DNA from 2 places in the Mesorhizobium sp. NZP2234 genome. Region 1 is predicted to be linked to the other one. Evidence: predicted binding sites of a transcription regulator. Region 1 holds the regulator's gene; the other holds the start of a gene.

The links. The regulator PhoB, encoded in region 1, activates phosphate uptake and scavenging genes when phosphate is short. The targets are predictions, from matches to a motif close to TGTCATNNANCTGTCAT.
Region 2: the regulator PhoB is predicted to act here: its motif matches at 2,158-2,174, upstream of EB230_RS32170 (ceramide glucosyltransferase).

What each region holds. Positions count from the first base shown of each region.
Region 1 is NZ_CP033364.1:1,577,520-1,592,759, reverse strand. It holds gene EB230_RS07805 (ATP-binding cassette domain-containing protein) at 1-585, opposite strand, end outside; gene EB230_RS07800 (sugar ABC transporter permease) at 599-1,951, opposite strand; gene xylF (D-xylose ABC transporter substrate-binding protein) at 2,097-3,137, opposite strand; gene EB230_RS07790 (ROK family protein) at 3,409-4,653, shown strand; gene phoB (phosphate regulon transcriptional regulator PhoB) at 4,850-5,539, opposite strand; gene phoU (phosphate signaling complex protein PhoU) at 5,559-6,266, opposite strand; gene pstB (phosphate ABC transporter ATP-binding protein PstB) at 6,293-7,096, opposite strand; gene pstA (phosphate ABC transporter permease PstA) at 7,093-7,944, opposite strand; gene pstC (phosphate ABC transporter permease subunit PstC) at 7,948-8,931, opposite strand; gene pstS (phosphate ABC transporter substrate-binding protein PstS) at 8,999-10,054, opposite strand; gene EB230_RS07755 (PAS domain-containing protein) at 10,587-14,750, opposite strand.
Region 2 is NZ_CP033364.1:6,685,647-6,700,886, forward strand. It holds gene EB230_RS32165 (O-succinylhomoserine sulfhydrylase) at 1-871, shown strand, start outside; gene EB230_RS32170 (ceramide glucosyltransferase) at 905-2,056, opposite strand; gene apaG (Co2+/Mg2+ efflux protein ApaG) at 2,357-2,749, shown strand; gene EB230_RS32180 (Hsp33 family molecular chaperone) at 2,786-3,817, opposite strand; gene argF (ornithine carbamoyltransferase) at 3,918-4,829, opposite strand; gene EB230_RS32190 (aspartate aminotransferase family protein) at 4,846-6,045, opposite strand; gene EB230_RS32195 (GcrA family cell cycle regulator) at 6,403-6,921, shown strand; gene EB230_RS32200 (magnesium and cobalt transport protein CorA) at 6,976-7,983, opposite strand; gene phoU (phosphate signaling complex protein PhoU) at 8,081-8,806, opposite strand; gene EB230_RS32210 (ATP-binding protein) at 8,921-10,186, opposite strand; gene ppk2 (polyphosphate kinase 2) at 10,399-11,307, shown strand; gene EB230_RS32220 (enoyl-CoA hydratase-related protein) at 11,357-12,103, opposite strand; gene EB230_RS32225 (acyl-homoserine-lactone synthase) at 12,112-12,750, opposite strand; gene EB230_RS32230 (LuxR family transcriptional regulator) at 12,849-13,580, opposite strand; gene EB230_RS32235 (transporter substrate-binding domain-containing protein) at 13,840-14,691, shown strand; gene EB230_RS32240 (tellurite resistance TerB family protein) at 14,752-15,165, opposite strand.

The DNA of each region.
Region 1 (15,240 bases):
CCTGACCAGTTCGCCGACCTGCGCCGTCTCCTGCGGACCAAGGGCCGCCGTCGGCTCGTCCATGATCAGGATGCGGGCGTTGAACAGGATCGCGCGTGCGATCGCCACCGATTGCCGCTGTCCGCCCGACAGTTTGATCACCGGTTCCTTGAAGCGCTGGAAGCGGGGATTGAGCCGCCCCATCACCTTGCGCGCCTCGGCCTCCATGGCGACATCGTCGAGCGTGCCCCAGGCGGTCATCAGTTCGCGGCCAAGGAAAAGATTGGCGGCGGCGTCGACATTATCGGCCAGGGCGAGCGTCTGGTAGATCGTCTCGATGCCGTATCTCTTGGCGTCGCGCGGGTTGGAGATCGAAGCCTCCTCGCCATTGACGAAGATCTGTCCGGCATCGCGCTTATAGGCGCCGGACAGGATCTTGATCAGCGTCGACTTGCCGGCGCCGTTGTGGCCGAGGAGCGCCACGACCTCGCCCGGGAAAAGATCGATCGAGGCGTCGTCGACGGCCCGGATGCCGCCAAAGGCGATCGAGATGTTGCGCATGTCGACCAGCGGCGTGCTGGCGGCGGGAGCGGTTTTGTCAGCCATGGTCTTTCTCCCCCTAAACCCGCTTGCGGTAGACGGTGTCGAGCCAGACGGCGATGACCAGAACGGCGCCGACGACGATGCTCTGCAGCGGCGAGTCGACGCCGAGCAGCACCATGCCGGACTGCAGCGACTGCATCAGCAACGCTCCGAGCATGGCGCCGATGATCGTTCCCGAGCCGCCGGCCAGCGACGTGCCGCCGATGACGGCGGCGGCGATGACAAGCAGCTCGTCCAATGTGCCAAGCACGTTGGTCGACGAGTTCTGCCGGGCAGACGAGATCGCGGCGGCGATCGTGGCCAGCACGCCCATGATCATGAACACCTTCATGGTGATCCAGCGCGTGTTGATGCCGGCCAGGTTGGCGGCCTCCGGGTTGCCGCCGATGGCAAAGACATAGCGGCCGAAACGGGTGCGGTTGGTGATGAAGGTCATGATCAGCCCGACGGCGATCGCCATCAGCACCGGGATGGCAATGCCGTGGGCGATGAACAGGCCACCCTCGGGCACGGTGATGTTGTTGGCGGCGGCGTATCTGTTCACGATGCCGATGGGCCACGGATAGGAATTGGCCAGCCACACCGCGCCCATGATGACGGCGCAGGTGACGGTGCCGAGCAGCGTCTCGGCCCAGACCGGGCGCAACGGGAAGCGGAAGCGCTTGCGCTGCACCCGCCCGTTGAACAGTGCAAACACGACGGCGAGGCAGGCGACGATGCCGACGATCCAGCTCCAGGTGGCGCCGATCGATCCGGCCGGGCCGCCGCCCATCAGCTGGAACGTGGCGTCGAGCGGGGCCACGGTCTGGCCTGACGTGACCCACCAAGCGGCACCGCGCCAGACCAGCAGGCCGCCCAGCGTGACGATGAAGGCCGGCACTTCGAGATAGGCGATGATGAAACCCTGGAAAGCGCCGATCAGCAGCCCGAGCGCCAGCCCGATGACCAGCGCCAGAACCCAGATCCACGGATTGCCGAGTTCAAGCCCGACGAACCGGACCAGGAAATGCACCTGGGCAAAGCCCATGACCATGCCGATCAAGCCCTCGGCGGAGCCGACGGACAGGTCGATATTGCGCATGACTATGACCAGCACCATGCCGCAGGCCATGATGGCGACCGCGGAGGTCTGCACCGACAGGTTCCACAGATTGCGCGGAGTGAGAAAGGTGCGGCTGTCGAAATCGAGCGGATTGACGCCCAGACGCAGACTCGAAATCACGTGCAGCCCGACCCAGATCAGCAACAGGGCACCGATCATGCCGAGCATGCGGGTGTCGATCTCGGTTGCCTTCAGGAACCGGGCAACCGCGCCAAGCTCCGACGCACGCGCGGTGTCGACCTGCGGGTTGGACGTCGTGTCGGTCATGATTTCCTCCCACCGGCCGGCCATCCGGCACGGATGCCGGAACGCAGCCTAGAAGCTATCCGCCTGAGGCGGAAACACAAATTTTTTTGAGAAAACGCCGCGGCTTTTGGGCCGCGGCGTCGATGTCGAACCGTGCTGCGCCGTTCTAGTTGCAGGCCGCGACGCTGCTGGCGGCGACGCCCGCGCAGACTTCGTCCTTCTTGATCCAGCCGGCATCGATGACAAGATTGAGATTGTCCTTGGTGATGGCGACAGGGGTCAGGAACAGCGACTTGACGGTGTTGCCACCAGGTGTCGTGAAATCCTTCACACCGGCAATGTCGGTCATCTTCTTGCCGTCAGCCAGCTGCGAGGCGATCTCGGCGGCATTCTTGCCGAGCTCGCGCGCGTCCTTCCACACCGACACGGTCTGGGTGCCGAGCGCGATGCGGTTCAGCGCGGCATGATCGCCGTCCTGGCCCGACACCGGCACGGTACCGGCAAGGCCTTGCGCCGTCAGCGCCGCGACGACACCGCCTGCGGTGCCGTCATTGGCGGCAACCACGGCATCGACCTTGTTGTCGTTGGCCGTCAGGAACTGTTCCATGTTCTTCTGGGCGTTGGCGGGCAGCCAGCCGTCCGTATAGGCCTCGCCGACATTCTTGATCTTGCCGCTGTCGATGGCCGCCTTGAGCACTTCCATCGAGCCCGAGAACAGGAAATCGGCATTCGGATCGGCTCCCGAGCCCTTGATGAAGACATAGTTGCCTTCCGGCTTGACCTTGAACACCGCGCTGGCCTGCAAGCGACCGACTTCCTTGTTGTCGAAGGTCAGGTAGAAGACGTCCTTGTTCTCGATCAGTCGGTCATAGCCGACGACCGGAATGCCTTCGTCCAGTGCTTTCTGCACCGCCGGGCCGATCGCCGAAGCATCCTGCGCCAGGATGATCAGCGAGTTGGCGCCCTGCGAGATCAGGCTCTCGACATCGGTAAGCTGCTTGCCGGGATTGGACTGCGCATCGGCGGAAATGTACTTGTCGCCGGCGGCCTCGATCGCCTTCTTCATGGCGGCCTCGTCGGTTTTCCAGCGCTCTTCCTGGAAGTTCGACCACGAAACACCGATGACCTTGTCCTTCGCCTGCGCGACCGACGCAAGCGTCAGCGACATGGCGACACCCGCCAGGATGGCGGCCGTGAATCTCTTCATGATATCCTCCCTGCGCCGCGTATGGCGCGACCAAACTGACCCGAAGGCCGGCACAGAGGCTCTATTTTTTCGAGCCTCAAAAAAAATACTGGTCCATCGTCGAAACGCTGTCAACATCGATTCTGATGGATATTGAGGTGTCGCGGACTTTTTTTCGAGCCCCGCAATAAATAAATGACAGCACCATCCGCTTCTGCCAGTATTTGTCCCGGTTGCCGGCAGTGTTCGAGGGGCAGGAAGAACCGCGGCGACCGGGAGGATGTGGGAAAGTATGTCGGTCGGAATCCGCCACGACGATCTGCGCCGGCGCAACCGCGCCATGGTGATTGCGGCCGTGCGCCGGGCCGGCCAACCGTCGCGCACCGAGATCGCCGCGACCACCGGCCTCAGCCATTCGACCATATCGGCGATCTCTTCCGACCTGATCGGCGAAGGCATCCTGGCCGAGGGCAAGCCGAGCGAGGCCGGTGCGCTCAAACGCGGCCGGCCACAGGTCGGCCTCGGCCTCAACCCGGAGGCCGCGGCCATCATGACCGTGGTGCTGTCGCTGAATTTCCTGTCCGTCGCCGTCATCGACTATGCCGGCCAGGTGATATCGGAGGAACAGCGCCGGCTGGACACGCTGACCATGTCGCGTGAGGCGCTGATCGGTGAATGCGTCGCCATTGTACGGCGCCGCCTCGAGGATCCCGATATCGACGTGCGCAGCGTCGCCCGCATCGCACTGGCGATCCAGGGCATCACCGACACCGAGGCCAGGGCCATGCTGTGGTCGCCGATCACGCCGCAGACCGATATCGCCTTCGCCGACATACTGGAAGCCGAGTTCGGCATCCCGGCCACCATGGAGAACGACTGCAACATGATGGCCGTGGCGCTGCGCTGGCGCGACCCCGAACGCTACCGCGACGACTTCATCGCCATCCTTTTGTCGCACGGCATCGGCATGGGCCTGGTGCTGAAGGGCGAGTTGTTCACCGGCACCCATTCGTCGGGCGGCGAGTTCGGCCACATGATCCATCGGCCAGGCGGCGCGCTCTGCCGATGCGGGCGGCGCGGGTGCGTCGAGGCTTATGCCGGCAACTACGCCATCTGGCGCAATGCCAGGCAGCTTGGCGAGGACACCGAGCCGGTCGCCGATGTCAGCGATGCGCAGATGCGGGCGCTCGCCGCCACGGCACGTGAACGGGCCGGGCCCGAGCGCGAAGCCTATCGCAAGGCCGGGGAAGCACTGGGTTACGGCCTCGGCAGCCTGTTCGCGCTGATCGATCCCGCCCCCGTGGCCATGGTCGGCGTCAGCGCCGCCGCCTTCGACCTGATCGAGCCGGCATTGCGCGAGGCGATCGCCCAGACCGCTGGCGGCCAGCACTCGAAATCGATTTCGTTCGACACCGAACCGAACGAGCTGCCCCTGATCCGCGAGGGCTGTGCCATGCGCGCACTGACCTTCGTCGATCAGGAAATCTTCGCGCCGGGCGTGCAGGCGAGAGGGAGTGCTGGGAAGAATGTGGCTTGAGCGAACGCCTGTGCCGATCCCACAGATCAGCGCTGGAGATTGGCCGAGCCCCCTCGAGGTCGTCATCCCTGGGCGGAGCAGGAGCGAAGCTCCGTCGCGGAGACCCTGGGATGACGAAGCCATAAGCTCTGAGCCAACACCAAATGCGTTCTATCCGGGAGCGGATGCAACCCGTCAACGCTTCCGCGCCAAGGACCTAATCCTCACGGATCGCGTAGCCTGCCCCACGGATGGTGCGGATGACGTCGGGCATGCGGCCATTGTTGACCGCCTTGCGCAGGCGGCCGACATGCACATCCACGGTGCGCTCGTCGATATAGATCGTCTCACCCCAGACATTGTCGAGCAGTTGGCTGCGCGAGAACACGCGGCCGGGATGGCGCATCATGAATTCCAGAAGGCGGAATTCGGTCGGCCCAAGCCGGATCTCGCTCTTCTTGCGGTAGACCCGGTGCGATTCACGGTCGAGCACGATGTCGCCGACCTTGAGCACGCTGGACAGCACTTCCGGCTTGGCGCGGCGCAGCAGCGCCTTGACGCGGGCCATGAATTCCGGCGTCGAGAACGGCTTGACCAGATAGTCGTCAGCACCGGTCGAAAGGCCGCGCACGCGGTCGCTCTCCTCGCCGCGCGCCGTCAGCATGATGATCGGCAGCCGTTCGGTCTCGGGCCGCATGCGCAGGCGCCGACAGAGTTCGATGCCGGACACCGCCGGCACCATCCAGTCGAGCACCAGAAGGTCGGGCACGTTCTCCTGCAGGCGGATTTCAGCCTCGTCGCCGCGCGGCACCACCTCGACCTGGTAGCCTTCGGATTCAAGATTGTAACGGAGCAGCACTCCCAGCGGCTCCTCATCCTCCACCACCATAATGCGTGGCGCGATCATCGATTGGTCACCTCTTGCGTCAAGCCGCCGGCGCCGACATCGCCGTCTCGTCCTGTTTGGGGCGGTTGGCGGGCAGTTGCGTGCCGGTCAGGACATAGTACGCGTTCTCGGCGATGTTGGTCACATGGTCGCCGATGCGTTCGAGATTCTTGGCGCAGAACAACAGATGCGTGCAAGCGGTGATGTTGCGCGGATCTTCCATCATGTAGGTCAGGAGTTCGCGGAACACCGACGTGTATTTGACGTCGATGCGTTCGTCGTCGGCGCGCAGCTTCGCAAGCGCGGCGGCATCGCGCGCCGCATACTCCTCGATCACGCCCTGCACCTGGATCAGCACCAGTTGCGCCATGGCGTCGATGGAATGCGACAGGTCGCGCGGCGTTGCGGCGAGACCGACGGTGCCGACGCGCTTGGCGATGTTCTTGGCAAGGTCGCCAATGCGTTCGAGGTCGCCGGCCATGCGGATCGACCCGACGACATGGCGCAGATCGTCGGCCATCGGCTGGCGCTTGGCGATCAGCGTGATGGCGCGATCGTCGAGTTCGCGCTGGCGTGCATCCATGATGGCGTCGTCGGAGACCACGCGCTGTGCCAGCGCATTGTCGGAATTCAACAGCGCCTTGGTGGCACCGCCGACCATCGAGCCGGCGAGATCGCCCATGTCGCTGATCAGCCTGCTGATCTGTCCGAGATCCTCGTCGAAGGCTGCGACTGTGTGTTCGGCCATGATCCTGGTCCTCGTAATGCGTGCGATCAGCCGAAGCGGCCGGTGATGTAGTCTTGCGTGCGTTTTTCGCGGGGCGACGTGAAGATCTTCTCGGTACGGTCGAATTCGACCAGTTCGCCCAGATACATGAAGGCGGTCTGCTTCGAGACGCGCGCCGCCTGCTGCATGTTGTGGGTGACGATGACGATCGTGTAGTCGGCTTGCAGCTCGTCGATCAGTTCCTCGATCTTGGCGGTCGACAGCGGATCGAGCGCGGAGGCCGGCTCGTCGAGCAGGATGACCTCCGGCTTCACCGCCACCGTGCGGGCGATGCACAGCCGCTGCTGCTGGCCGCCCGACAGGCTGAGGCCGCTGGCATTGAGCTTGTCCTTGACCTCCGTCCACAGGGCTGCGCGCTTCAGCGCCTGCTCGACACGGCCGTCCATCTCGGCCTTGCTGATCTTCTCATAGAGCCTGACGCCGAAGGCGATGTTCTCATAAATCGACATCGGGAACGGCGTCGGCTTCTGGAACACCATGCCGATCTTGGTGCGCAAAAGGTTGAGGTCCTGCGAGCGGTCGAGAACGTTCTGGCCGTCGAGCAGCACCTGGCCCTCGGCGGTCTGCTTGGGGTAGAGCTCGTAGATGCGGTTGAAGACGCGCAGCAGCGTCGACTTTCCGCAGCCGGAAGGGCCGATGAAGGCGGTGACGCTGCGCTCGGGCAGCGACAGCGTGATATCCTTCAGCGCCTTCGACTGGCCGTAGTAGAAGTTGAGGTTCTTGACCTCGATCTTGGCCTTGGCCGCCGCCTCGGCGGCGATCGTCATGTCTGGAGACAACATCTGGCTCATTTGTCCTCTCTGCGTCCTGTCAGGCTGCGCGCAAAGATGCTGAGCGCGAGAACCGTCAATGTGATTATGAGTGCGCCGGTCCAGGCCAGCTGCTGCCATTCCTCGTAGGGGCTGAGAGCGAACTGGAAGATGGTGACTGGCAGGCTGGCCATCGGCGCATTGAGATTGCTGGACCAGAACTGGTTGTTCAGCGCCGTGAAAAGAAGGGGTGCGGTCTCGCCGGAGATGCGGGCAATGGCCAGCAATATGCCGGTGACGATGCCCGAAAGTGCCGCGCGATAGGCAACCGAACGGATGACCACCCAGCGCGGCGCGCCGATCGCGGTGCCGGCTTCGCGCAACGCGTTCGGCACCAGATTGAGCATGTCCTCGGTGGTGCGCACGACGACCGGGATGACCAGGATGGCCAGCGCGACGGCACCGGCGATCGCCGAGAAATGCCCCATCGGCCGCACCATCAGCTCGTAGACGAACAGACCGATGATGATCGATGGCGCCGACAGAAGAATGTCGTTGATGAAGCGCACCACGGTGGTGAGCTTCGAGAAGCGGCCGTATTCAGCCATGTAGGTGCCGGCCAGCACGCCGATCGGCGTGCCGACGATGATGCCGATGATGGTCATCACGATGCTGCCGTAGATAGCGTTGAGCAGGCCGCCGGCGTCACCGGGCGGCGGGGTCATTTCGGTGAACACCGACAGCGAGACCCCCGACAGGCCCTTGTAGAGCAGTGCGCCGAGGATCAGCGCCAGCCAGGCAAGGCCGATGCCGGCGGCGATGACGCACAGCGTCATCATCACGCCATTCTTGCGCTTGCGGCTTTGGTGAAGCGACGCGGCTGTCGACATCGGTCAGGCTCCCGTGCGGGCATCGATGCGCATCAGCATGTAGCGTGCGATGGCAAGGATCAGGAAGGTGATAACGAACAGGATCAGGCCGAGCGCGACCAGCGAGGAGGTGTAGAGATCGCCGACGGCTTCGGTGAATTCGTTGGCGATGGTCGCCGAGATGGTCGTTGCCGGTGCGAACAGCGACGTGCTGATGCGATGGGCGTTGCCGATGACGAAGGTCACCGCCATTGTTTCACCAAGCGCGCGGCCGAGAGCGAGCATGACGCCGCCCATGATGCCTATGCGCGTGTAGGGAATGACGACCCGGCGCGTGACCTCCCAGGTCGTGCAGCCGATCCCATAGGCCGATTCCTTCAGCACCGATGGCACCGTATCGAACACGTCCTTGGTGATCGAGGTGATGAAAGGCAGGATCATGATGGCCAGGATCATCGCCGAGGTCAGCAGGCCGATGCCATAAGGAGGGCCGGCGAACAGGCCGTTCAGGCCCGGAATACCGTGGAACACGCTGATAATGAAAGGCTGCACCGTCGTCTGCAGGAACGGTGCCAGCACGAACAGGCCCCAGATACCGTAGATGATCGAAGGGATGCCGGCCAGCAATTCCACCGCCATGCCGATCGGGCGCCGCAGCGGGCGCGGGCAGAGCTCGGTGAGGAAGATGGCGATGCCGATGCCAAGCGGCACGGCGATCAGGATGGCGATTGCCGAGGTGATGATGGTGCCGTAGATCGGGGCCAACGCACCGAACTTCTCCGTCACCGGGTTCCAGCTTTCGCTGGTCAGGAAGGAAAAGCCGAAAGTCGACAGGGCTTGCCAGGAACCGGCAAACAGCGAGATCGCGACGCCCCCAAGCAGCACCAGCACCAATATCGCGGCGGCGCGGGTTGTCGCGTGGAAGATTGAGTCGGTCAGCGCGAACCGTCGAACGGTGGCATCGCGGGAACCTCTGACGGCTGGCAAGGCTTCCTGGACAGCGCTCATGTCAAGCTCGGCTCTTTCGGATTGAAGGGAAAGGAGCGCCACGGTCGCGGCGCTCCTTTGGAAGATGTTACTCGCCGGCGTAGACGGGCTTGCCGCCGGCCTGGATGTCGGCCTTCCACGAAGCCTTGATCAGATCGACGACGCTGTCGGGGATCGAGACATAGTCGAGCGCCTTGGCGGTTTCCTTGCCGTCCTTGTAGGCCCAGGCAAAGAACTTCAGGGCTTCGCCGGTGGCGGCGGCATCGTCCGGGGCCTTGTGGATCAGAACCCAGGTGGAGGCGGCGATCGGCCAGGTGGTGTCGCCGGGCTCGTTGGTGATGATGACGTTGAAGTTCTTGGCAGTCTTGAAGTCGGCATTCGAAGCGGCGGCGCCGAAGGATTCGAGCGACGGCTCGACAACCTTGCCGGCAGCGTTCACCAGCTTGGAGTAGGACAGGTTGTTCTGCTTGGCGTAGGCGTATTCGACGTAACCGATGCCGCCATCCGTCTGCTTGACGGTGTTGGCAACGCCTTCGCTGCCCTTGGCGCCGACACCCGTCGGCCATTCGACGGCGGTGTCCGAACCAACCTTGTCCTTCCAGTCGGGCGAGAGCTTCACCAGATAGTCGGTGAAGTTGAAGGTGGTGCCCGAACCGTCCGAACGATGCACGACGGCGATGGCGGTCGACGGCAAGGTGAGGGTGGGGTTCAGAGCCTTGATCGCGGCGTCGTCCCAGGTGGTGATGGCGCCGAGATAGATCTGGGCCAGCGTCTTGCCGTCGAGGACGAGTTCGCCCGGCTTGACGCCGGTGAGGTTGACGATCGGCACGATGCCGCCCATCACCATCGGGAACTGCACGAGGCCGTTCTTTTCCAGGTCGGCGTCGGACATCGGCTTGTCGGTGGCGCCGAAGGTCACGGTCTTGGCGATGACCTGCTTGATGCCGCCGCCTGAACCGATCGACTGGTAGTTGAGGCCGATGCCGGTGTCCTTCTTGTAGGTGTCGGCCCACTTGGCGAACACCGGGTAGATGAATGTCGAGCCGGCGCCGGAAAGGTCAGCTGCCATTGCCGCGGAAAGGGTGAAGGTAGACGCCGTAGCCATTGCAATCGCAACGGCCGCCGAGCGGATGAAATGTCTCATGTGGCCTGCTCCTGTTCGGAAGATGGTCTCTCGGCGCCATTCCTAACCGGCGCCCGCTGAGGCCAATAGCCTTCGATTATAACAGTCGCATGACAGTTTCGTGTCAGCCCGGTAACGCGTCACAAGCACTGGCAAGGGCGGTGGCATCGGGCGGTCGCGGCCCGATCCGAGTTTGCTCTCGGAATCAGGGGCTTGGGCCGCCCGCGAGCCGGAGCCGCCGCCGGATTCGACGGGGCTTTATCAAGGGAAGAAAATCCGGGCGGGAGTGCGTTGCTCAAGGCCAGAGCGTGTCGTGGCCGGGCCATCGCCAAAAACAGGTCCGTTGGGGTAGGTTGACGCTGCTTCTTTGCCGGCGGTCGCTGCTCCCGCCCGTAACTGCAAGGGCGGAATTCGATTTTGCTATTGTCTCGGCTGGGTGCCGACTTTGATATGGTGCGATCGCACCATAGTCATTGCACGCGGGCATGGCAGCAAATCCACGATTGATTCCCTTGGCTTGCCTCTCACATCCCTGGCACCAGGCAACGCGATGCTATCCCGCGCTGCGCTGGACCTGGCGGCCGGCGCCGATCCAGCGCTCGACCTTCTCCAGCAGGGCCCTGGGGCTGATCGGCTTGGGCAGATAGTCGTCCATTCCGGCCTCCAGGCACCGCTCGCGATCGCCCTTGAGCGCATGCGCGGTGACACCGACGATCGGGACATGCGTGCCGGTTTCGTGCTCCAGCCGGCGGATCGCGGCGGTCGCCTCGAGCCCGCTCATCTCCGGCATCGAGACGTCCATCAGGATCATGCACGGATTGAGCTTGCCGAAGGCGTCGAGCGCCTTGCGGCCATTGCCGACGATCTCGAAACCATAGCCGGTTTCGCCAAGGATCTGGGTGAAGACCATCTGGTTCACCTCGTTGTCCTCGGCCACGAGGATGTCCAGCCTGTGTCCGCCACCACCTGTGGCAGGCGGCCTGGGGCGAATCGGTGGCGGCTGCAATTGCGCACGTTGTTCGGACAATGCCAGCGGCGGAGAAGCGTCAGGCCCCTCGCCCGCGAGCGGCTGGGCGGCGTGGCCATCCGTGGCGTGGCGATGGCGCTGTATGGTCGCGACCAGTGTCTCCAGGAGCACCGAGGAACGCGCCGGCTTGATCAGCTGGGCGTCGATGCCGAGATCGCGGTAGCTGGTGTTGGCGAGCGACTGGTCGACCGAGGTCAGCATGATGATCGGCGTGTCGGCGAGACCTTCGGTGTTGCGCACGATGCGCGCCATTTCGGCGCCGCTCATCCCAGGCATCTGGTAGTCGAGCACGACGCAGTCCACGGGCACGCCGTAGGCGGCGGCCGCGATCAGCACCTTGAGGCCCTCGGCGCCGCTTTCGGCCGCGCAGGAATCGAATGTCCACGAGACCATCTGCTCGGTCAGGATGGCCCGGTTGACGGCATTGTCGTCAACGATCAGCACCCGTGCGCCCGTCACGTCCACCGGCATTATGCGCTGCCCGTTCTGCTGTCCGGCCCTGGGCAGCGTCACGGTGAACCAGAAGGTCGAGCCCTTGCCCTCGGCGCTCTCGACGCCGATCTCGCCGCCCATCAGTTCGACCAGCCGTGAGGTGATGGCAAGGCCAAGCCCGGTGCCCTCGTGCCGCCTCGTCGAGGAGGTGTCGACCTGGCTGAATTTTTCGAAGACCAGCTTCAGTTTTTCCTCGGGGATGCCGATCCCGGTGTCGGTGACCGAGATCGTCAGCCTGGTTCCGGTCGGGACCCTCTCGCCGGTCACGTCGACCAGCACATGGCCTTCATCGGTGAATTTCACCGCGTTGCCGAGCAGGTTGGTGACGATCTGCCTGATGCGGCCAACGTCGCCGATAAACAGGTTTTCGAGCCCTGGCTCGACGCGCACGATGAGCTCGAGGTCCTTTTCCTTGGCACGCGTCGACACCAGCGTCGCCACATCCTCTATCGCCTCGGCGAGGTTGAAGGGCGCCGGATCGAGCACCATCTGGCCGGCATCGATCTTGGAGAAATCCAGGATGTCGTTGATGATGGTCAAGAGCGCGTTGCCCGACTTGACGATGATGTCGGTGAACGTCTTCTGCTTCGGATCGAGATTGGACTTGGCCAGCAGTTCCGCCATGCCCAGCACACCGTTCATCGGTGTGCGGATTTCATGGCTCATATTGGCGAGGAATTCCGACTTGGCGCGGTCGGCGAGCACGGCGCGCTGGCGCGCCTCGCTGAGCTCCGCCTCGCGCATCTTCAGCTCCGTGATGTCGGTGGTCGATCCGATCAGGTAGAGCGAACCGTCCGACGCGATCATCGCGCCCTTGCGCGCGAACTGGTGGCGCACGCTGCCGTCGGGGAGCGTCACGCTCTCCTCGATCTCCTGGGTTTCGCCGGTGCGCAGCACGGCCAGATCGCCGGCCACGAAGGCCTCGCCATCAGGGCCGAAGATCTCGACATCGGTCTTGCCGATCGCCTCTTGCTTGCTGAAGCCGGTGAGGTCGCACCAGCCCTTGTTGACATAGAACTGCCTGAGGTCGGAGCGCTTGGCGTAGATCGACACCGGCACATTGTCGATCAGGCTGCGGAACACCTCGTTTTCGCGCATGCTCTCTTCCAGAGCCCGCTCGCGCGCCTTGACGTCGGTGATGTCGGTGCTGGAGCCGACCAGATGCACCGATCCGTCCGTCGCCACCAGGCGGCTCTTGCGCGTCATCAATTGCCGCACCGTGCCGTCGCGATGGGTGACGGGTTCCTCGACCTCGCGCACGGCGCCGGTCGCCACGACATCGGTGTCGTCATGGCTGTAGCCTTCCGCTTCCGCGGCGCCAAACAGCTGGCGGTCGGTCCGGCCGATGACATCTTCCTTGGCGAGGCCCGTGATCGCGCACCAGGCCTTGTTGACGAATTCGATGCTCAGGTCCTGCGCCTTGATGAAGGCGGCCACCGGCAACTCATCCATGACGTGCCGGAACAGGTCGATCTGGCGCATTGAGTCGCGCAAGGCCGCTTCGCGGCTCTTGATATCGGTGATGTCGACGCGCACGCCGATGAACGTGCCGTCATCGGTGCGCATGTCGTAGACCTGATACCAGCGTCCATCGGCATTGAGGCGCTCGTAGGAAGAATTTGGCAGCCGATAGCGCGCCAATATGCTGTCGAGCCAGCGTTCGGGATCGGGTTCGTAAAGCCTGTCGATCCCGCTATCGCCGCTCGAGCGGAAATAGCCGACTGAGTGGCCGAATTCCAACGCCTCGCGAAAATTCCGGCCGGGCTGCCAGAAAGGTTTCAGCGCCGGCAGCGTATCCTGCAGCTTGTGGTTGGCGAAGACGAACTTGTCGTCGCGATCGTAGATGATCACGCCCGCCGGCAGCGATTCCAGCACGCTGGCGAGATGCTTGCGCGCATCTTGCGCCTCGATCTCGCGCCGCTTCATGTCGGAAATGTCGAAGAGGAAGCCGGCGACATAGTCACGGCCGCTTGCCATGCGGACGCGGTTTTTCCTGACAATGCGCGAACGAGCGGCGCCTTCATCGTCGAAATTCTCTTCGACTTCGTAGATTTGTCCCGTCGACAGGACTTCCCGTTCGCTGCGTTCGAAGAGCGCGGCCTGGGTCGGCCCGAGGAAATCGCCACCCGGTCTGCCAAGCATGGCTTGCGGCGTCTGGCCGAACAGGTTCGCGAACGCCTCGTTGACGAAGACGAACCGGAGATGATCGTCCTTGACGAAAATCGGATCCTCGACGGCGTTGATCACCGCCTCCGCGAGCCGCGCCTTTTCCAGAGCATCGGCGAGCTCGGCGTCGCGCAGCTTCAGCTCGGTGACGTCGTAATAGGTCAGCAGTCGCTTGCCACCCGACAAGGCGGTGATGGAAAACAGCATCGTCTTGCCGTCGGCATGGCGGAACTGGCGTGCCGAAACGCTGCCGGCACGGATCTCATCCAGCCGGCTGGCGAGATAGCGCTCCCAATCCGGCTGGGCGATGTCGCCATAAATACCATTGCGCCGATTGATCTCCATCAACAGGCTGAAGGGTGCGCCGACGGCCACATCGCCTTCCGACATTTTGGAGATGTCACGATAGGCCCTGTTGATGATCAGCGTGTCGAGCTTCGCGTCGAGAAGCACGATCCCCATGCGCATGGCGTCCATCGTCCGCTCGAGATCGGCAAGGTGCCCGGCGGTGTCGCCGCCGACCGGCGGTTCCTGCCTCGGCTCCATGTCTTCGAACGCGATGTCTTCGAAAGCGCTGGCCAGTGCGGTCACATTGCGGCCTATGCCGCGATAGCCGGCAAATTTTCCTTCGCTGTCGAACCGTGGGAAGCCTGAAGTCAGCACCCAGCGACAGCCGGCGCGGCCGCCCTTCAGTTCATAGACGAAGTCGCGGAAAGGCCGGTGTGCCTCCAGATCCTCCAGATGCGCCGCCGCGCTGCGCTTGCCTTTCAGGACCTGGTTCAGGAAATCGAAGCGGAACCGGCCGAGCACATCAGCCGGATCGATGCCGGTGGCCGCCTGATAGGTGGGTGAAAGCCAGGAGAATCGCAGCTCGGCGTCGGTTTCCCAGATCCAGTCCGAGCCTGCCTCGACCAGTTGGCGAAGCGCGTCGGCCGAATCCATGTCCGCGCACGCTGGCGCGTCATCGCGATGCACCGCCTTGCCGGACCCACGCTTGCCGCGCGCACCGATTGCTTCGTCCGCTTCCGCCATGCTGTCCCCACCCCGAAAATCAAGGTCGAACCCTCCCTCCGCGGTTCGTCGGCGGAATGTGCCCGAGAAGCATTAACGATCCGCTAACCTTAACGGCACGACCGGCACGCTCCGCCTGCGTTATTCCGCCCGGTTGTCGTGCGGACCAAGGCCGCGTTATAAGCTCATACAGGGGTGTTGCTAATGTACGCACGGATAGGGCCTTTCTTGCTGGGCGTGACACTGCTTTTCGGCAGTGGCTGTTCGCGCAGCTATGACGGCACGGTCATCATCCCGCGGCCGCTCGACGCCAGGCGCTTCTGGGAACGGCCGCCCCCCAATGTCGATTACGCGCCGCAGGTCGACAATGGCGCCTTTCCGGTGCCGCCGCAGCCCCCCGGTCAATTTTCCGAACGCAGGATTTCGAAACCTGCCGTACGGAGACGACACCAGACGAGGCTTTCATCGCCGTCGCCCGCGTCGTCGGAGCCGGAAAAACAACTGGCGTGCA
Region 2 (15,240 bases), 1.6 Mb from region 1:
GGCGGCGCGCGCGCTGTTCGGCTCCTGCCGCTGGGTGGTCGAGACGCTGGCGCCGCGATACGGCATCGAGGCCACGCTGGTCGACGGCACCGACATCGCCAATTGGGAAAAGGCGGTCAGGCCCAACACCAAGCTCTTCTTCCTGGAAAGCCCGACCAACCCGACACTGGAAGTGGTCGACATATCAGCCGTCGCCGCACTGGCCAATTCAATCGGCGCGCGGCTTGTCGTCGACAATGTCTTCGCCACGCCCTTGCAGCAAAAGCCGTTGCAGCTTGGCGCGCATATCGTCGTCTATTCGGCGACCAAGCACATTGACGGCCAGGGCCGCTGTCTCGGCGGCGTGATCCTGTCGGACAAGAAGTGGATCGACGAGAACCTGCACGACTATTTCCGCCATACCGGCCCCAGCCTGTCGCCCTTCAATGCCTGGACGCTGCTGAAGGGCCTGGAGACGCTGCCGCTGCGCGTGCGCCAGCAGACCGAGAGCGCTGGCAGGATCGCCGATTTTCTCGCCGAGCAGCCGCAGATCGCGCGTGTCATCTATCCCGGCCGCGCCGACCACCCGCAGGCCGATATCGTCAAGAAGCAGATGTCGGGTGGCTCGACGCTGATCTGCCTCGATGTCAAGGGCGGCAAGCAGGCAGCCTTCGCCCTGCAGAATGCACTCGACATCGTGCTGATCTCGAACAACCTTGGCGACGCCAAGAGCCTGATCACCCATCCGGCGACGACGACGCACAAGAATTTGAGCGACGAAGCCCGCGCCGAACTCGGCATCGGGCCCGGTACGTTGAGATTGTCGGCCGGCCTGGAAGACACCGACGACCTTCTGGAGGACATCGCACAGGCGTTGAAAGCCGCCCAATAGCAGGCCGTCCAGACGGCGTCGACCGCGGCGGGTTCAAGCGCGCGACGGCGTCTCTTCAAGTTCGGCGGCCTTGGTGCCGATGGTCATCGCGTTGCCGCGCCAGTCGACAGCGCCGCCGAGCCAGCCGCGCGCCCACATGGCTGGAAGCATCAAGTCCCGCACAATCATCGCCGCGACCATACGCGGCGACAGGTACCAGCCCTTGGACCAGGCCAGTGCGCATTCCGGAAGGTAGAAGGCCGCAAGCACGGCGACGGCTGTCAGCGGCAGGCTGAAGCCGGCGCTTGCCGCCGCACCCAGCGCAAGCACCAGCGGCACCCCCGCGCCGGTCAGGATTTCAGGCGCGAAGAACAGCGGAAAGGTAACGCGGCGCAGGCGCGCCCAGCGAGCCTGGCGGGACCAGATCTCGCCAAGCGTGCGGCGGCCAAGCGGCTGTTCGAAGGGCGAAGCGACGAGATTGACGCGCAGGCCGACCCCATTGACCAGCTTGGTCGCGGCGGCGTCCTCGGCGATTTCGGCTGCCAGCGCGCGGATGCCGCCATTGGCATCCAGCATCGGCTTGTTCCAAAGCATGCTCTTGCCCTGGGCAAAGCCAAGGCCGAGCGCCTCACCGGCGTACTGCCAGCGCGCCTGCAGCGTGTTGAGGAAGGCGCATTCGACCTCGGCCCAGAAGCCATCCGGTCGTGAGCCTATCGGCGTCGAGCAGACAAGGCCTGTGTTTGGCCGCCACGCCGCAATCAGATGCTGGATGTAATCTCTGGGCATCAGCACGTTGGAATCGGCCAGGACGACCCAGTTGTGCCGCGCCGCCTCCCAGCCCTTGACGCAATTGTTGAGCTTGGGATTGGCGCTGACGCGATCGTCACCGATCAACAGCCGGGCCGGCACCTCGGGGAAATGGGCGATGGCCTGTCTGATCAAACCGACCACCGGATCATCGGCGTGGGCAACGCAGAAGATCAACTCATAGCGCGGCCAGTCGAGCGAGAAGGCGCGTTCCAGCGTCTCGTGCGTGAACGGCTCGACACCACGCGACGGCACGACAATCGACACCGGCGGCAACTTGCCGGCTGGCCGTGCGATCGTGGTGCGCCGTTTCAGCCGCGAAGCGGCCAGCGCGATGCTGGCAGCGTTGGAAAGGATAAGAGCAGTCGAAAGCGAGGTGGCTATGAGAGTGAGTTCCATCGAGGTCTGGGCACTCCGGAAGAGACGGCCCGCGGTGTGGCCGCTTTCAACAGTTCGACAGAGCGCCGAGTCGCTCGGTTCGCGCACACCACCATTGTCATGTGTCACTTAAATGACATTCTTTGCCGGCACCTGCCTTTCGAGGACGAGCGCGTCAAGACGCGCACGTTGACCTCCTCGCCTGGAGGGCCGAGAGTTTTATTTTGTTTGAGCATGGCCTTTGAACAAACCGGAAGCGTTTGACCGAGAAAACCGGTTCCACTTTTCGCGATCATGCTCGATATCGTTTTGGAGCCGCTTATGTACCGCGCCGTAACGCGCAATATCGAAGTGCAGGTCAGGCCGTTCTATCTCGAGGACCGTTCGGATCCTTCCGAGAACCGCTACGTCTGGGGCTACCAGATAACGATCGACAACCAGTCGGACGAATTCGTGCAGCTTCTGTCGCGCTATTGGCACATCACCGACGGCGCCGGCCGGGTCGAGGAAGTGCGCGGCTCCGGCGTTGTCGGCGACCAGCCCGAACTCAATCCCGGCGACAGCTATCAATACACGTCGGGCTGCCCGCTCTCGACACCGTCAGGGATCATGGTCGGACGCTATACGATGCGCAACCAGCGCGGCGAGACATTCGACATCGCCATCCCGGCCTTTTCGCTGGATCTGCCGGGAACGAGACGGACGGTGAATTAGCGTCCTTCTCCCCGTTGCACGGGGAGAAGGCTCGACTCACTGCGCAGCGAATTCCGCAGGGTCGAAGTCATATTGCTTCGAGCAGAATTCGCAGGCGACGTGGATGCCGCCATCCTCGGTCGAGTCCTTGATCTCCTGCGCGGAGAAGCCCTCGAGGATGCCGCGGATCTTGTCCCTGGAGCATGAGCACTGGTCGGCGACGGGGACGCCGCCGAAAACGCGCACGCCATGCTCATGGAACAGGCGATAGAGCAGCCGTTCGGCGCCGATCGTCGGATCGATCAGCTCTGTCGGTTCGATGGTGCCGAGCAGCGCCAGCAATTCCTGCCAGGAATTGTCGGCCGGATCGTGGATCTCCTCGCGTGGATCGCCGTCGCCGCCGGGCAGGTCCGGAACGCGCATACGCTCGGGGGACTGCGGCAGGAACTGCGCCAGGATGCCGCCGGCACGCCACTGTTCGCGCGCGCCACCAGGGCCCGGCGTCAAAAGCTTGGCCACAGACAGCCTGATATCCGTCGGAATCTGTTCCGACTGGCGGAAATAGGTACGCGCCGCGTCCTCCAGCGTCTCGCCGTCGAGTTGCACGATACCCTGATAGCGCTGCATGTGGGCACCCTGGTCGATGGTCAGCGCCAGCACGCCGCTGCCGAGCAGCGTCTGCTGGGACGTCTCTCCTGCCGCGACCAGCGCCTCGAGCCTATCCGCATCGAAGCGCGCATAGGCGCGCAGCGCCGAAGGCGTCGTGAAATCCGCCACCAGCATGTCGACCGGCCCGTCGGTGCGGGTCTGCAGGATGAACTTGCCCTCGAATTTGAGCGAGGTGCCGAGCAGCACCGTCAGCACGCAGGCTTCCGCCAGCAGGCGGGCGACCGGCTCGGGATAGTCGTGGCGGCTGAGGATGGCGTCGAGCATCGGCCCGAGCTGGACCGTGCGACCGCGCACGTCGAGCGGGCCGACCTCGAAAGGCACGACATGGTCGTCGCCGGCATAGCCGAACTCGCCGAGTTTGGGGTGATGTTCAGTCACTTGATGCGTTTCCAACATGACAAAGCTCCAGGGCGCGGCCATGCCGCCCGCTGGGGTGCATGCGTCCAAACGCGCTTGATTTGCGTGATGCGGCGCAGATAGGCATCGCGCCCCCGCAGATCAAGCGCCCGGACACTTCATCTCAAGCACCAAGACACCAGGCGAGCACCGCCTTCTGGGCGTGGAGCCGGTTCTCGGCCTCGTCGAAGACCACCGAATGGGGTCCGTCGATAACCTCGTCGGTCACTTCCTCGCCGCGATGCGCCGGCAGGCAGTGCATGAACAGCGCGTCCGGCTTGGCATGCGCCATCAGCTTCGCGTTGACCTGGTAGGGCGAGAAGACGTTGTGGCCACGGGCGCGATGCTCCTGGCCCATCGACACCCAGCAATCGGTGACGACGCAGTCGGCCTGGTCGACGGCTTCCTCGGGTGAGCGGGTGAAATGGAGCTTGCCGCCATGCGCCCTGGACCAGTCGACATGCTTCTGCGCCGGCTCGCTGCCTTCGGGAACGGCGACATTGAGGTTGAAGCGGAACCGTGCAGACGCTTCGAGCAGCGAATGCAGCACATTGTTGCCGTCGCCGGTCCAGGCGATGGTCTTGCCGGCAACCGGACCGCGATGCTCCTCGAAGGTCATGATGTCGGCCATCAGCTGGCAGGGATGGGTGTCGTCGGTCAGCCCGTTGATCACCGGCACAGTGGCGTTCTCGGTCAGTTCCAGCAACCGGTCATGCGAGGTGGTGCGGATCATGATCGCGTCGACATAGCGCGACAGGACCTTGGCGGTGTCGGCGATGGTTTCCGAGCGGCCGAGCTGCATCTCGGTACCGGTCAGCATGATGGTCTCGCCGCCAAGCTGGCGCATGCCCACGTCGAAGGAAACGCGTGTGCGCGTCGACGGCTTGTCGAAGATCATCGCCAGCACCTTGCCTTCGAGCGGCTTGGTCCGCTCACCAGCCTTGAGGCGCGCCTTTCGCACCACCGCATCGTCCAGCATGAAACGCAGGTCGCCCTCGGAAACGGTGGAAAGATCGGTAAAATGGCGAACTGACATCAGCAATATTCCGGAATTACTTCGCGGCGGCCACGGCGATGGCGTCCGCCAGGCCTTTGGCACCAGCGCGGATGCGGTTGAGCGCTTCGTGGATCTCGGCGTCGGTGACGGTGAGCGGCGGCAGCAGGCGGATGACGTTGTCACCGGCCGGAACCGCCAGCAAATGCTGGTCGCGCAGCGCCATGTTCACCTTGGTGTTGGGCATGGCGCATTTGAGGCCAAGCATCAGGCCGGTGCCCCTGATGCCTTCGATGACATCGGGAAACTCGTCCGCGACCGCCGCCAGGCCTTGCTTCAACAGCAATGCCTTGCGCTGCACATCCTCGAGGAAGCCGTCTTCGAGCACCACATCGAGGACTGCATTGCCGACAGCCATGGCCAGCGGATTTCCGCCGAAGGTGGTGCCGTGCACGCCCGACGTCATGCCAACCACGGCCTCGTCGGTGGCCAGGCACGCGCCCATGGGGAAGCCGCCGCCAATACCCTTGGCGATCGCCATGATGTCGGGCGTCACGCCCGTCCACTCATGCGCGAACAGCTTGCCGGTGCGGCCGATGCCACACTGGACCTCGTCGAAGATCAAGAGCAGGCCGTGCTGGTCGCAGAGCTGGCGCAGCCGCTTCAACGATTGTGTGGGCACCGGGCGAATACCGCCCTCGCCCTGCACCGGTTCGATGAGGATCGCGGCGGTTTCCGGCGTGATCGCCTTCTCGGCGGCATCGATGTCGTCGAAGCCGACCTGGTCAAAACCTTCGACCTTGGGGCCGAAGCCTTCGAGGTATTTGTACTGGCCGCCGGCCGCGATGGTCGCAAGCGTGCGGCCATGGAAGGCGCCTTCGAAGGTGATGACGCGGAAGCGCTCGGGATGACCCTTGACGAAGTGGTAGCGCCGCGCCGTCTTGATCGCGCATTCCAGCGCCTCGGCGCCGGAGTTGGTGAAAAACACCTTGTCGGCGAAGGTGGCATCAGCCAGGCGCTCGCCAAGCCGGCTCTGTCCCGGGATCTCATAAAGGTTGGAGACGTGCCAGAGCTTGCCGGCCTGCTCGGTCAGCGCCGCGACCAAATGCGGATGGCCGTGGCCAAGCGAATTGACCGCGATACCGCCGGCGAAATCGAGATATCGCTCGCCCTTGTCGGTAACCAGCCAGGTGCCTTCCCCGTGGTCGAAAGCCAGGGGTGCGCGAGCAAAGGTCTCGTAAAGCGCCGAACCGCTCATTATATGCGTCTCCGGTACCGGAAAATCAAAAAAGCCGCCAAAGCGGCGGCCTTGTGCGGCTTATCGTGTTTTTCGGCCATGAAGTCAACGAAAACGTCGCGTAGTGCGCGCGGCAAGCCCTCCAACGCGATGCCGGCTCATAAGCGACCGGGCAAGTTGGGGAAAACCGAAAAAACCGATTCGTGTTGCACTTGGGACTCTTGTCACCGAGTCAGCGCATAAGGTAATTGTAGTCGAGAAATAACTAGATTTCGTGCGGCGGACCTAATCACCAGATATATGTGGTGTCTGCCCCAGCAGTGGTGCTGGGTCGGGAGTGGATTCCGATTGCCGCACGCTTAGCAGGAGCGCGGTCTCATGAACTGGACTGACGAGCGGGTCGAACTTCTCAGAAAACTGTGGTCGGAGGGTCTGAGCGCAAGCCAGATTGCCGCTCAGCTTGGAGGGGTGAGCCGCAATGCCGTCATCGGCAAGGTGCATCGGCTGAAGCTGTCGGGCCGCGGCCGCGCAACGGCGACGCCGGCACGCCAGAAGAAGGCGACACAGGGCTCGACCGTGCAGAAATCGGTGGCGCGCGCCGCAACCACGGCTCGCCATGTCACGGCATCGATCGGCGCGACCGCCCTTCAGACGCAATTCGACGCCGAGCCGGTGGCGCGACACTATATCCGCCCGGTCGAGAATGTGGTGGTACCGATCTCTCGGCATCTGCAACTCGTCGAACTGACCGAGCGCACCTGCAAATGGCCGAACGGCGATCCGTTGTCGGAGGACTTCAATTTCTGCGGCAACGAAGCCGCAGAAACCGGTCCATATTGCAAATACCACGCCCGCGTGGCCTTCCAGCCGGCGGCGGAGCGCAGGCGCAATCGCTGAGCGCCAAGTAGTGAGTAGTGAATTTCACTACTTACTAATTTCTACTGACTTACCTTACAGCCAGCCATTCTTGCGAAACCGCCAGTAGAGAACCGCGCAGATCGCCGCGATGGTCGCCAGCACCATCGGGTAGCCATATTCCATCTTCAGTTCCGGCATGTCGGTGAAGTTCATGCCGTAGATGCCGGCGAATGCCGTCGGCACGGCCAGAATGGCCGCCCAGGAGGCAAGTTTCTTCGAGATCGCCGTTTCCTGGCTCTGACCGACCAGCAGGCTTGCCTCGAACGCGAACGCCAGCACCTCGCGCAAACTGTCGATCTTTTCCTGGACAGTGCGGATGTGGTCGGTCACGTCGCGAAACAGCGGGTGCATGGCTGAATGGATTTGCGGCAGGTCGGCGCTGGTCAGCCGGCGGCAGACTTCCACCAGCGGCAGCGCCGCGTTGCGCAGGCGCAGGAGATCGCGGCGCAGCATATAGAGCCGCTCGATGTCGGGACCGGTCATCGGCTTCAGCAGGACCTTGTCTTCGATCGCCTCGACCTCGTCCTCGATCTGCTCGAGAACGGGCATGTAGTTGTCGACGATGAAATCGAGAATGGCATAGAGGACGAAATCCTCGCCCTTGGCCAATGAATGCGGGCAGCTTTCCCAATGCTGGCGAACGGCGGCGTAGGAGGTCGACGGGCCATGCCTGACGCTGACGATATAGCCCGAGCCAACGAACAGATGCGTCTCGCCGAAGGTCACCCGTCCTTCGATCAGCTGCGCGGTGCGGGCGACGATGAACAGCGCGTCACCATATTGCTCGAGCTTCGGCCGCTGGTGCGGATGCTCGGCATCCTCGATCGCCAGTTCGTGCAGATGGAATTGTGCCTGGACGCGCAGCAGAAGGTCACGGTCCGGTTCGAGCAGCCCGATCCAGACGACGTGTCCCGATTTCTTGGCCCAGTCGCCGGCTTCCTCGATCGGAATATCGGCAATACGCCGCCCGGCGGTGTAGACACTGGAGGCGATGATGCCTGACGTTGGTATGGCAGGCTTGAACTCTCGCACATATTCCATCGCAGCCTCCTGAAGGCAGGACCTTTATCAAGGCCTGAGAAGCTTAACGCCGGGATAGTTTAGCGCAATATGATCTAGCGTTCGAGGGGAAGAGCGTTCATTTCGCCGTCAGCGTCGCGGAAAGACTTATCTTATCGGTCTTGTCGCCTTTCGGGCGCTCGGCCGGCATCTGGTCGCCAGTGACGATGTAATAGATGGTTTCGGCGATGTTGGTGGCGTGATCGCCGATGCGCTCGATGTTTTTGGCGCAGAACAGAAGATGCGTGCAGGGTGTGATGTTGCGCGGATCCTCCATCATGTAGGTCAGCAATTCACGGAACAGCGACGTGTACATGGCATCGATCTGGTCGTCGCGGTCACGCACGAAGCCGATCTTGTCGACCGAGCGCGAGGCATAGACGTCGAGCACTTCCTTGAGCTGCGTCAGCGCCAGGTTGGCCAGCGCCTCCAGGCCACGAAACAGGCTGGTTGGCTGACGGCCGTCGGTGACGGCGACCACCCGCTTGGCGACATTCTTGCCGAGGTCGCCGACCCGTTCGAGATCGGCGGAGATGCGGATGGCGCCGACGATCTCGCGCAGGTCCGTCGCCATCGGCTGGCGTTTGGCGATGATGATGATCGCCTTGTCGTCGATCTCGCGCTGCCCTTCATCGAGCACGGCGTCATCGCGAATGACTTTCTGGGCCAGTCCCGGATCGGCATTGACGAGAGCGGCGACCGCCTGCTCGACCATGCGCTCTGCATGGCCGCCCATAGCGGCGATGCGCTTCGACAGATATTTCAGCTCCTCGTCATAGGCGCTCATGATGTGCACGGACTGCATGAATGAAATGCCTTCCCACGGGTTCTTTACTTTGAGTCGTTTCCTCGAATCCCCGCTGATACGCTAGCGGGATGACAGAAAAAAGAAACGGTCCAGGGGAAAACTAGGGCGAGATCAGTGCGTCGGCAAATGAACCGAGAAGGCGGCGCCCTTGCCGACCTCGGATTTGATCGTCAGCCTGGCGTTATGGCGCGTCAGAATATGCTTGACGATCGACAGGCCGAGGCCGGTGCCTTTCTGGGTCCGGCTGGTCTCGACGTCGATGCGATAGAAGCGCTCGGTGATGCGAGGAATGTGTTCCTCGGGAATGCCGGGGCCGAAATCCCGGATCGTCACGTCGATGCCGGGTTCGGAATCGAGGTCGCCGCGCGCGATCGACACCAGGACACGGCCGCCCGACTGGCCGTATTTGCAGGCGTTTTCCAGGAGATTCTCGAAAACCTGGAACAACTCGTCGCGATCGCCCGGCACATTGAGAGGCCCCTTGGCGAAATCACGCTCGATGGCAACGCTGTTTTCGCGGGCAAGCGGGGCCAGCGAATCGATGACGCTGTCGACGGTCTGGCGCAGGTCGACCTCCGTCCCGGGCTTCAGATACGGCTTCATCTCAAGCCGGGACAATGACAGGAGATCATCGATCAGCCGCGCCATGCGGCCGGTCTGGTTCTGCATGATCTGCAGAAATTGCTCGCGCGCCGCCGGATCGTTGCGGGCCGGTCCGCGCAGCGTCTCGATGAAACCGGCGATCGAGGCCAGCGGAGTGCGCAATTCGTGGCTGGCATTGGCGATGAAGTCGGCGCGCATGCGGTCGATCCGCCGCGTCTCGCTCTGATCCTTGAACACCAGCACATAGAGATCGGTGCCGTGCCCGACCGAGGACGCGCTGACCCGGTAGGCCCGCTCGACCGGCAGCTTCTCGGTATAGTCGACGACATCCGAGGCGAGAGTACCCGACAACACGCTGTCGAGCAGGGTCTGCATTTCCGGCGCCCGGAATTTCAGCGGCAGCGATATGCCCGGTGCGATCCCGCCAAAGGCGGCAAACGCGGCGGCGTTGGCATGCACGATGGTGGCGGCATGGTCGAAGATGATGAGCGGGTCGGCGACGGCCGCCGCCAGATATTCGCCCGACAGGCGCTGCAGGCCGATCGCCTCGATCGCGGCGGCACCATCGGCGGACTGGCCGAGTCCCGCGGCCGGCAGCATCGCCGCCGCAAGCAACAGGAGCAGCGCCGGTACCAGCGCGTAGGCGGACACGCCCGCGAAGGCAAAAGCGATCAGAACCGCGGCGACACCGGCAGCAAGCAGCCAGCGGCTGTTCCACAGCCGGGCGGCCAGGATTTGCGCCATGCCCTTCTGCCCTGCGTCCAGATCAGTCATTCGCTCGCGCGCCCGCGCCCCATCGGTCGTGCGGCAGCGGAAACTTCCGCTGGACCGCTCCGCGCATGATCCCGTAAATCGGGAATCGATTCTCGGAAAGGATCATGCGCAAAATCAAAAGTCCTGCAGCGTCGTTTGCGCGTCCAGACGGACGCGCGGTCTGTAGTGGCTCCCAATAGCATGAGTCCGAAAGCTGGAAAGGGTTCGTCAGCATGAAAAATGCCAAGGAAAGTTCCGCCGCGCCGGCTTCGGGTCCGCTGAAGATCAGGATCGACGGCAAGGAACGGGAATTCGACATCGAGAATCCCGAGCTTCCGGAGTGGGTCGAGGCCAAAAAGCTGACCGCGGGAGGCTACCCCTACGACAAGAAGATGAAAAGCGACGAGTATGACGAGACGCTCGAAAAGTTGCAGATCGAGCTCGTCAAGGCGCAGGCATGGCTGCAGGCGACCGGCAAGCGGGTGATGGCGCTGTTCGAGGGCCGTGACGCCGCCGGCAAGGGCGGCACGATCTTCGTGGTGCATCAGTATCTCAACCCGCGCACGGCACGCAACGTGGCGCTGACCAAGCCGACCCAGCCCGAGCTGGGACAATGGTACTACCAGCGCTATGTCGACCACTTCCCGACATCGGGCGAGTTCGTCACTTTCGACCGCTCCTGGTACAACCGCGCCGGCGTTGAGCCGGTGATGGGCTTCTGCACGCCCGAACAGCACGAGAAGTTTCTCGACGAGACGCCCCATTTCGAACGGATGATCGTCAATGACGATATCCATTTCTTCAAGTTTTGGCTGAACATCGGCCGGGAAACGCAGCTCGAGCGTTTTCATGACCGTCGCTACAGTCCGCTGAAGAGCTGGAAGTTCTCGCCGATCGATGTCGCCGGCATCACCAAATGGGATGATTACACCAAGATGCGCGACACCATGTTCGAGCGGACCCACAAGGCGTTCGCGCCATGGATCATCGTGCGGGCCAACGACAAGCGCCGCGCGCGGCTGGCGGTGATGCGGCGCATCCTGTTGTCGCTGCCCTATGAGGGGCGCGATCTCGATATCATCGGCAAGGAAGACAAGAAGATCATCGGCGAAGGACCGTCATTCCTGGGCAAGGAGGGCTGAATTCGCCGTGCCGCGTGGCCTCCACGCGGCACGGCATTCTTCGCGATCCTCAGGCCGCCAGCCTTGCAATGCGCTGCAGGCGCCGCAGTGTGGTGTCGTCCTGCAATGCCTGCTGGAACAGCGATATCTCCTGGTCGATGCGATCGCACAGCGCGCCGGTGTTCCCCTTGAGCAGCCCACGGGTCTGCAGAAGGGCAGCGACCGGCTTCTTGGCCAGCTGCCTGGCCCGTCCGAGCGTCGCCTCCTCCACGCCGTCATGTACGATCTCGGCGACGAGACCGAGCGCCCTGGCATCCTCGGCGTGGAGCGTGTCGCCGAGGCAGAAGAAGCGGAAGGCGCCGGCATAGCCGAGCTTCTGCGGCGCCAGGATGCTGGTCGCCGCGTCCGGCACAAGGCCGAAATCGACGAACGGCACCCGGAACGTGCTTTCATTGGAGGCGATCACCATGTCGCAATGGAACAGGATCGTGCAGCCGACGCCGACGGCATCGCCGTCGACGCAGGCGAGGATAGGCTTCGGGAACGTCGCCAGCGTGCGGAACATGTCGGTGACGGCGGCGATGAGCTTCTGATGCTTGGTGGCGTCGAGGAATTCGGAGAAGTCGCCACCGAGGCAGAAACAGCCCGCCAGGCCACGCAGCACGACGACACGAACCTCATCATTGTCGGCGGCTTCGTGGAACGTCCTGGCAAGGCTTTCATAGGCCCTTCTGTCGAGCACCGGCCGGCCGTCATTCGACGACACGGTGACGATGAGCGTGTGGTTGCGCAGTTCCGGTTGCGGGTGCATGGCCATCTCCGATCTCATGACGCCCTCCTTTGGCCGAACATGTCTGGATATCCCCTGGCCAGAACGGGAGCATGATGATTGCGGCGCGAACGCACCACATCCAGCGTGTGCTCGGTGAAGGAGAGCAGTGTCGCCACGACCTGCTGATTTCCGTAGGTGCGCTGGTAGCCTAGCGGCGTCGCCAGGAAATGCAGTTGCAAGGCGCGCAATACCCACATCGGCTCGAACTCGATGATCACCTTGTCGACGCCGCGCTTCAGCCCCCACTCGACGAAGCCGGCGATCAATTCGGTGCCGACCGTCGAAACGCCGCGACGGCCATCGCGGAAGCCTGGAGCCACCGCATAGCGGGTCAATTCCCAGATGTTTGGGCCCGATGGCGGCGTTCCCTCGGAAAGGTCGGTCAGGACTTCGGTCAGCAGATGGGGCCGCGTGGTCGGCAACATCCTTTGATAGCCTGCGATTTCGTTGCCTCTGATGACGATCTGATGCACCGCCTCGTCATGGTCGAACTGGTCGACCTCGAATCCGTCCGGGCGCCGCAGGTCCTCCCACCCCATTTCTTCGACAAATATCTGGTAGCGCAGCCGATGGACGGCCTCCCAAAGGTCGGGACGTTCCATCAATTCCTGAGTTGTAAGACAAAAAAGCATGCCGTCGTCTCCTGGGTTTAAGAGGAAGATACGGCCGTGCTTCAGTGAGAAAATTGCGTGATCACGTAGGCAAGAATTTCTAGGTCGGCACGGCCGACCTAACTAATGTAGCCGCGCCTTATCGCTTCGGCGACAGCCTGAACCCGGTTGACGGCACCGAGTTTGCTTTTGGCGTTAAGAAGATGTTTCTCCGAGGTGTGCTCCGAGATGCCGAGGATTTGCGAAATCTCCCATTCGGACTTGCCGACAGCCGCCCATTGCAGGCATTCGCGCTCGCGCGGAGTCAACTCGATATGGTCGATGGTCTTGGCCGCCATGGTGTGGAGCTGCATGGCGCGGCCAACGGCATAGGTGGAGACCAGCGACACCAGGCCGAACTCTTCCGCCGACAGCTGCACGGCCTCGCCACCCAGCGACACCATGACGATCTGGCCGTCGAGTGTGATCAGCGGGAAAGCCAAGCCGTCGCGCAGCTTGAAGGCGCCGGCATCGCCCATCACTTCGCCGCTGCTCTTGTCGAAGCGAATGCCCTCGGCGGCTTCCCGCCACTGGAACGGCGCCTGCAGTTGTTTCATGTGGCTGACCACGGGATCGTGATCGACATAATTGCGCGACACGTAGCGCTCCAGCCATTCGACAGGCCAGTCGCACAGCAGCACATGCTGCTTTTGCTGCCCGGCCGGCGTGCCCGGCTGCGGAACGGTTCCGGCCATAAGCGCGGTCAGACCGAAATCCGACGTTATGCCCAACAGCTTCTCGCAAACCACCGCCGCCGTTCCGGCGTGCTGCAGTTGGTCTATGTATTCCAGCGTACGATCGAATTGACCCATCGCAACATCAACCCCATGTTGCCTCATGCATTGAGACCGATGGTCCATGCCTTGCCTGCACTTTGCCACCGACCACGGATTGCAATCGCACTTTTCCGGTTGTGGTTCTCGACCCTGGTCCCCCAACCAAGGCAGCCACCGCTGTTTGCAAACGCGCTAAATCATATCCTGAAATCGGCGCGTTGAAATCAAAAACCATTGTGCCTGTATCATTTTCGTACCAAAACCAGTGCGAAAACGAGTGCGGCGGAGTTCTATCGTGGCGTTCCAATGGCGGTTCCTGGTCCTGGCGTCGCTGCTGATGGCGGCACTGCCGGCGGCTTCTGGCGCGCGCGCGGCGGAACCGCAGGTGCCGGTGCTGTGGGACGCCAAGGAACGGTTGCCCAAGCCAGATCTTTCGGCCCTGCCACGGCTGCGGTTCCTGACGACCACGGATTTTCCACCCTTCAATTTCCTCGACGGCTCGGGAAAGCTGTCCGGTTTCCACATCGACCTGGCACGCGCCATCTGCGCCGAACTCGGCATCATCGACAAATGCCAGATCCAGGCATTGCCCTGGGCCGAGCTCGAAGGGGCGCTTGAGAAAGGCGAGGGCGAAGCCATCATCGCCGGCATCGCCGCAACGCCACAGGCACGCCAGACATATGCCTTCTCACGCTCCTATCTGCAGTTTCCGGCGCGTTTCATCATGCCGAAGGGCAAGGCGTTGACGGAACCGGTCTTCGACAAATTGCACGGCAAGCGCGTTGGCGTGATCGCCGGCTCGGCGCATGAGCGCATGCTGCGCGACTATTTCAACACGGTCCAGGTCGTCTCCTTCGACGGACCGGAAGCCCTTTACGCCGACCTCAAGGCGGGCAAGATCGATGCGGCCTTTGGCGACGGCATGCGCTTCGCCTTCTGGCTGGGCGGCTCGGACGCCGCAGGCTGCTGCCGCTTTGCCGGCGGTCCCTATCTGGCGCCAGAATATCTGGGCACGGGCATGGCCATCGCCACACGGGCGGACAATCCGGCCCTGGCCGCCGCGATCGACTACGCGCTGCAGGAGATTTCGATGAAAGGTACCTTCGCCGAATTCTACCTGCGCTATTTCCCGGTCAGTTTTTTCTGATCCGGTCCCGGTCAGTTTTTTCCGATCCGGTTCCGGTTTTCTGATCCGCCCGTAACCCAGTCAGGTCAGAGTGCGCAGCCGCGCCTTGGCCGCGCGGCCGATGGCGGCGACGGTCAGTGTGTCGAGATCGAGCTGCCGGCGGATCAACTGCAGCACGCGCACTTCCTCCATGCGCATTTCGAGATCGACGGCGGCCACTTCGAAGGCAGCGGCATAGGCGGTGTCGCGCAGGCGCTCCGGCAGGGCTTCGGCGACTTGTGCCAGGACACCCTCCAGGCCGTCCTTTTCATGCAGCAGCTTCTGGCAAGCCTGGGCGACGGGAACCAGCCTATCCTGCTTGAAATCCTCGAACACCGGCCATGAGCGGACAACATCGCCGATCCGGGCCAGTTCGACATCGGTCATGTCCCGATCGGAGGCCGAGGTGATGACCATCAGGTAGATCAGGGCTTCATGCGGCGTCGGCGATGGCATTCGGTACTCCTTGAACGGGCTTCGAAGGTAGGAACGGCGCTCGGAGGCCGCAAGGAAAAAGCGCCGCAATCGTTG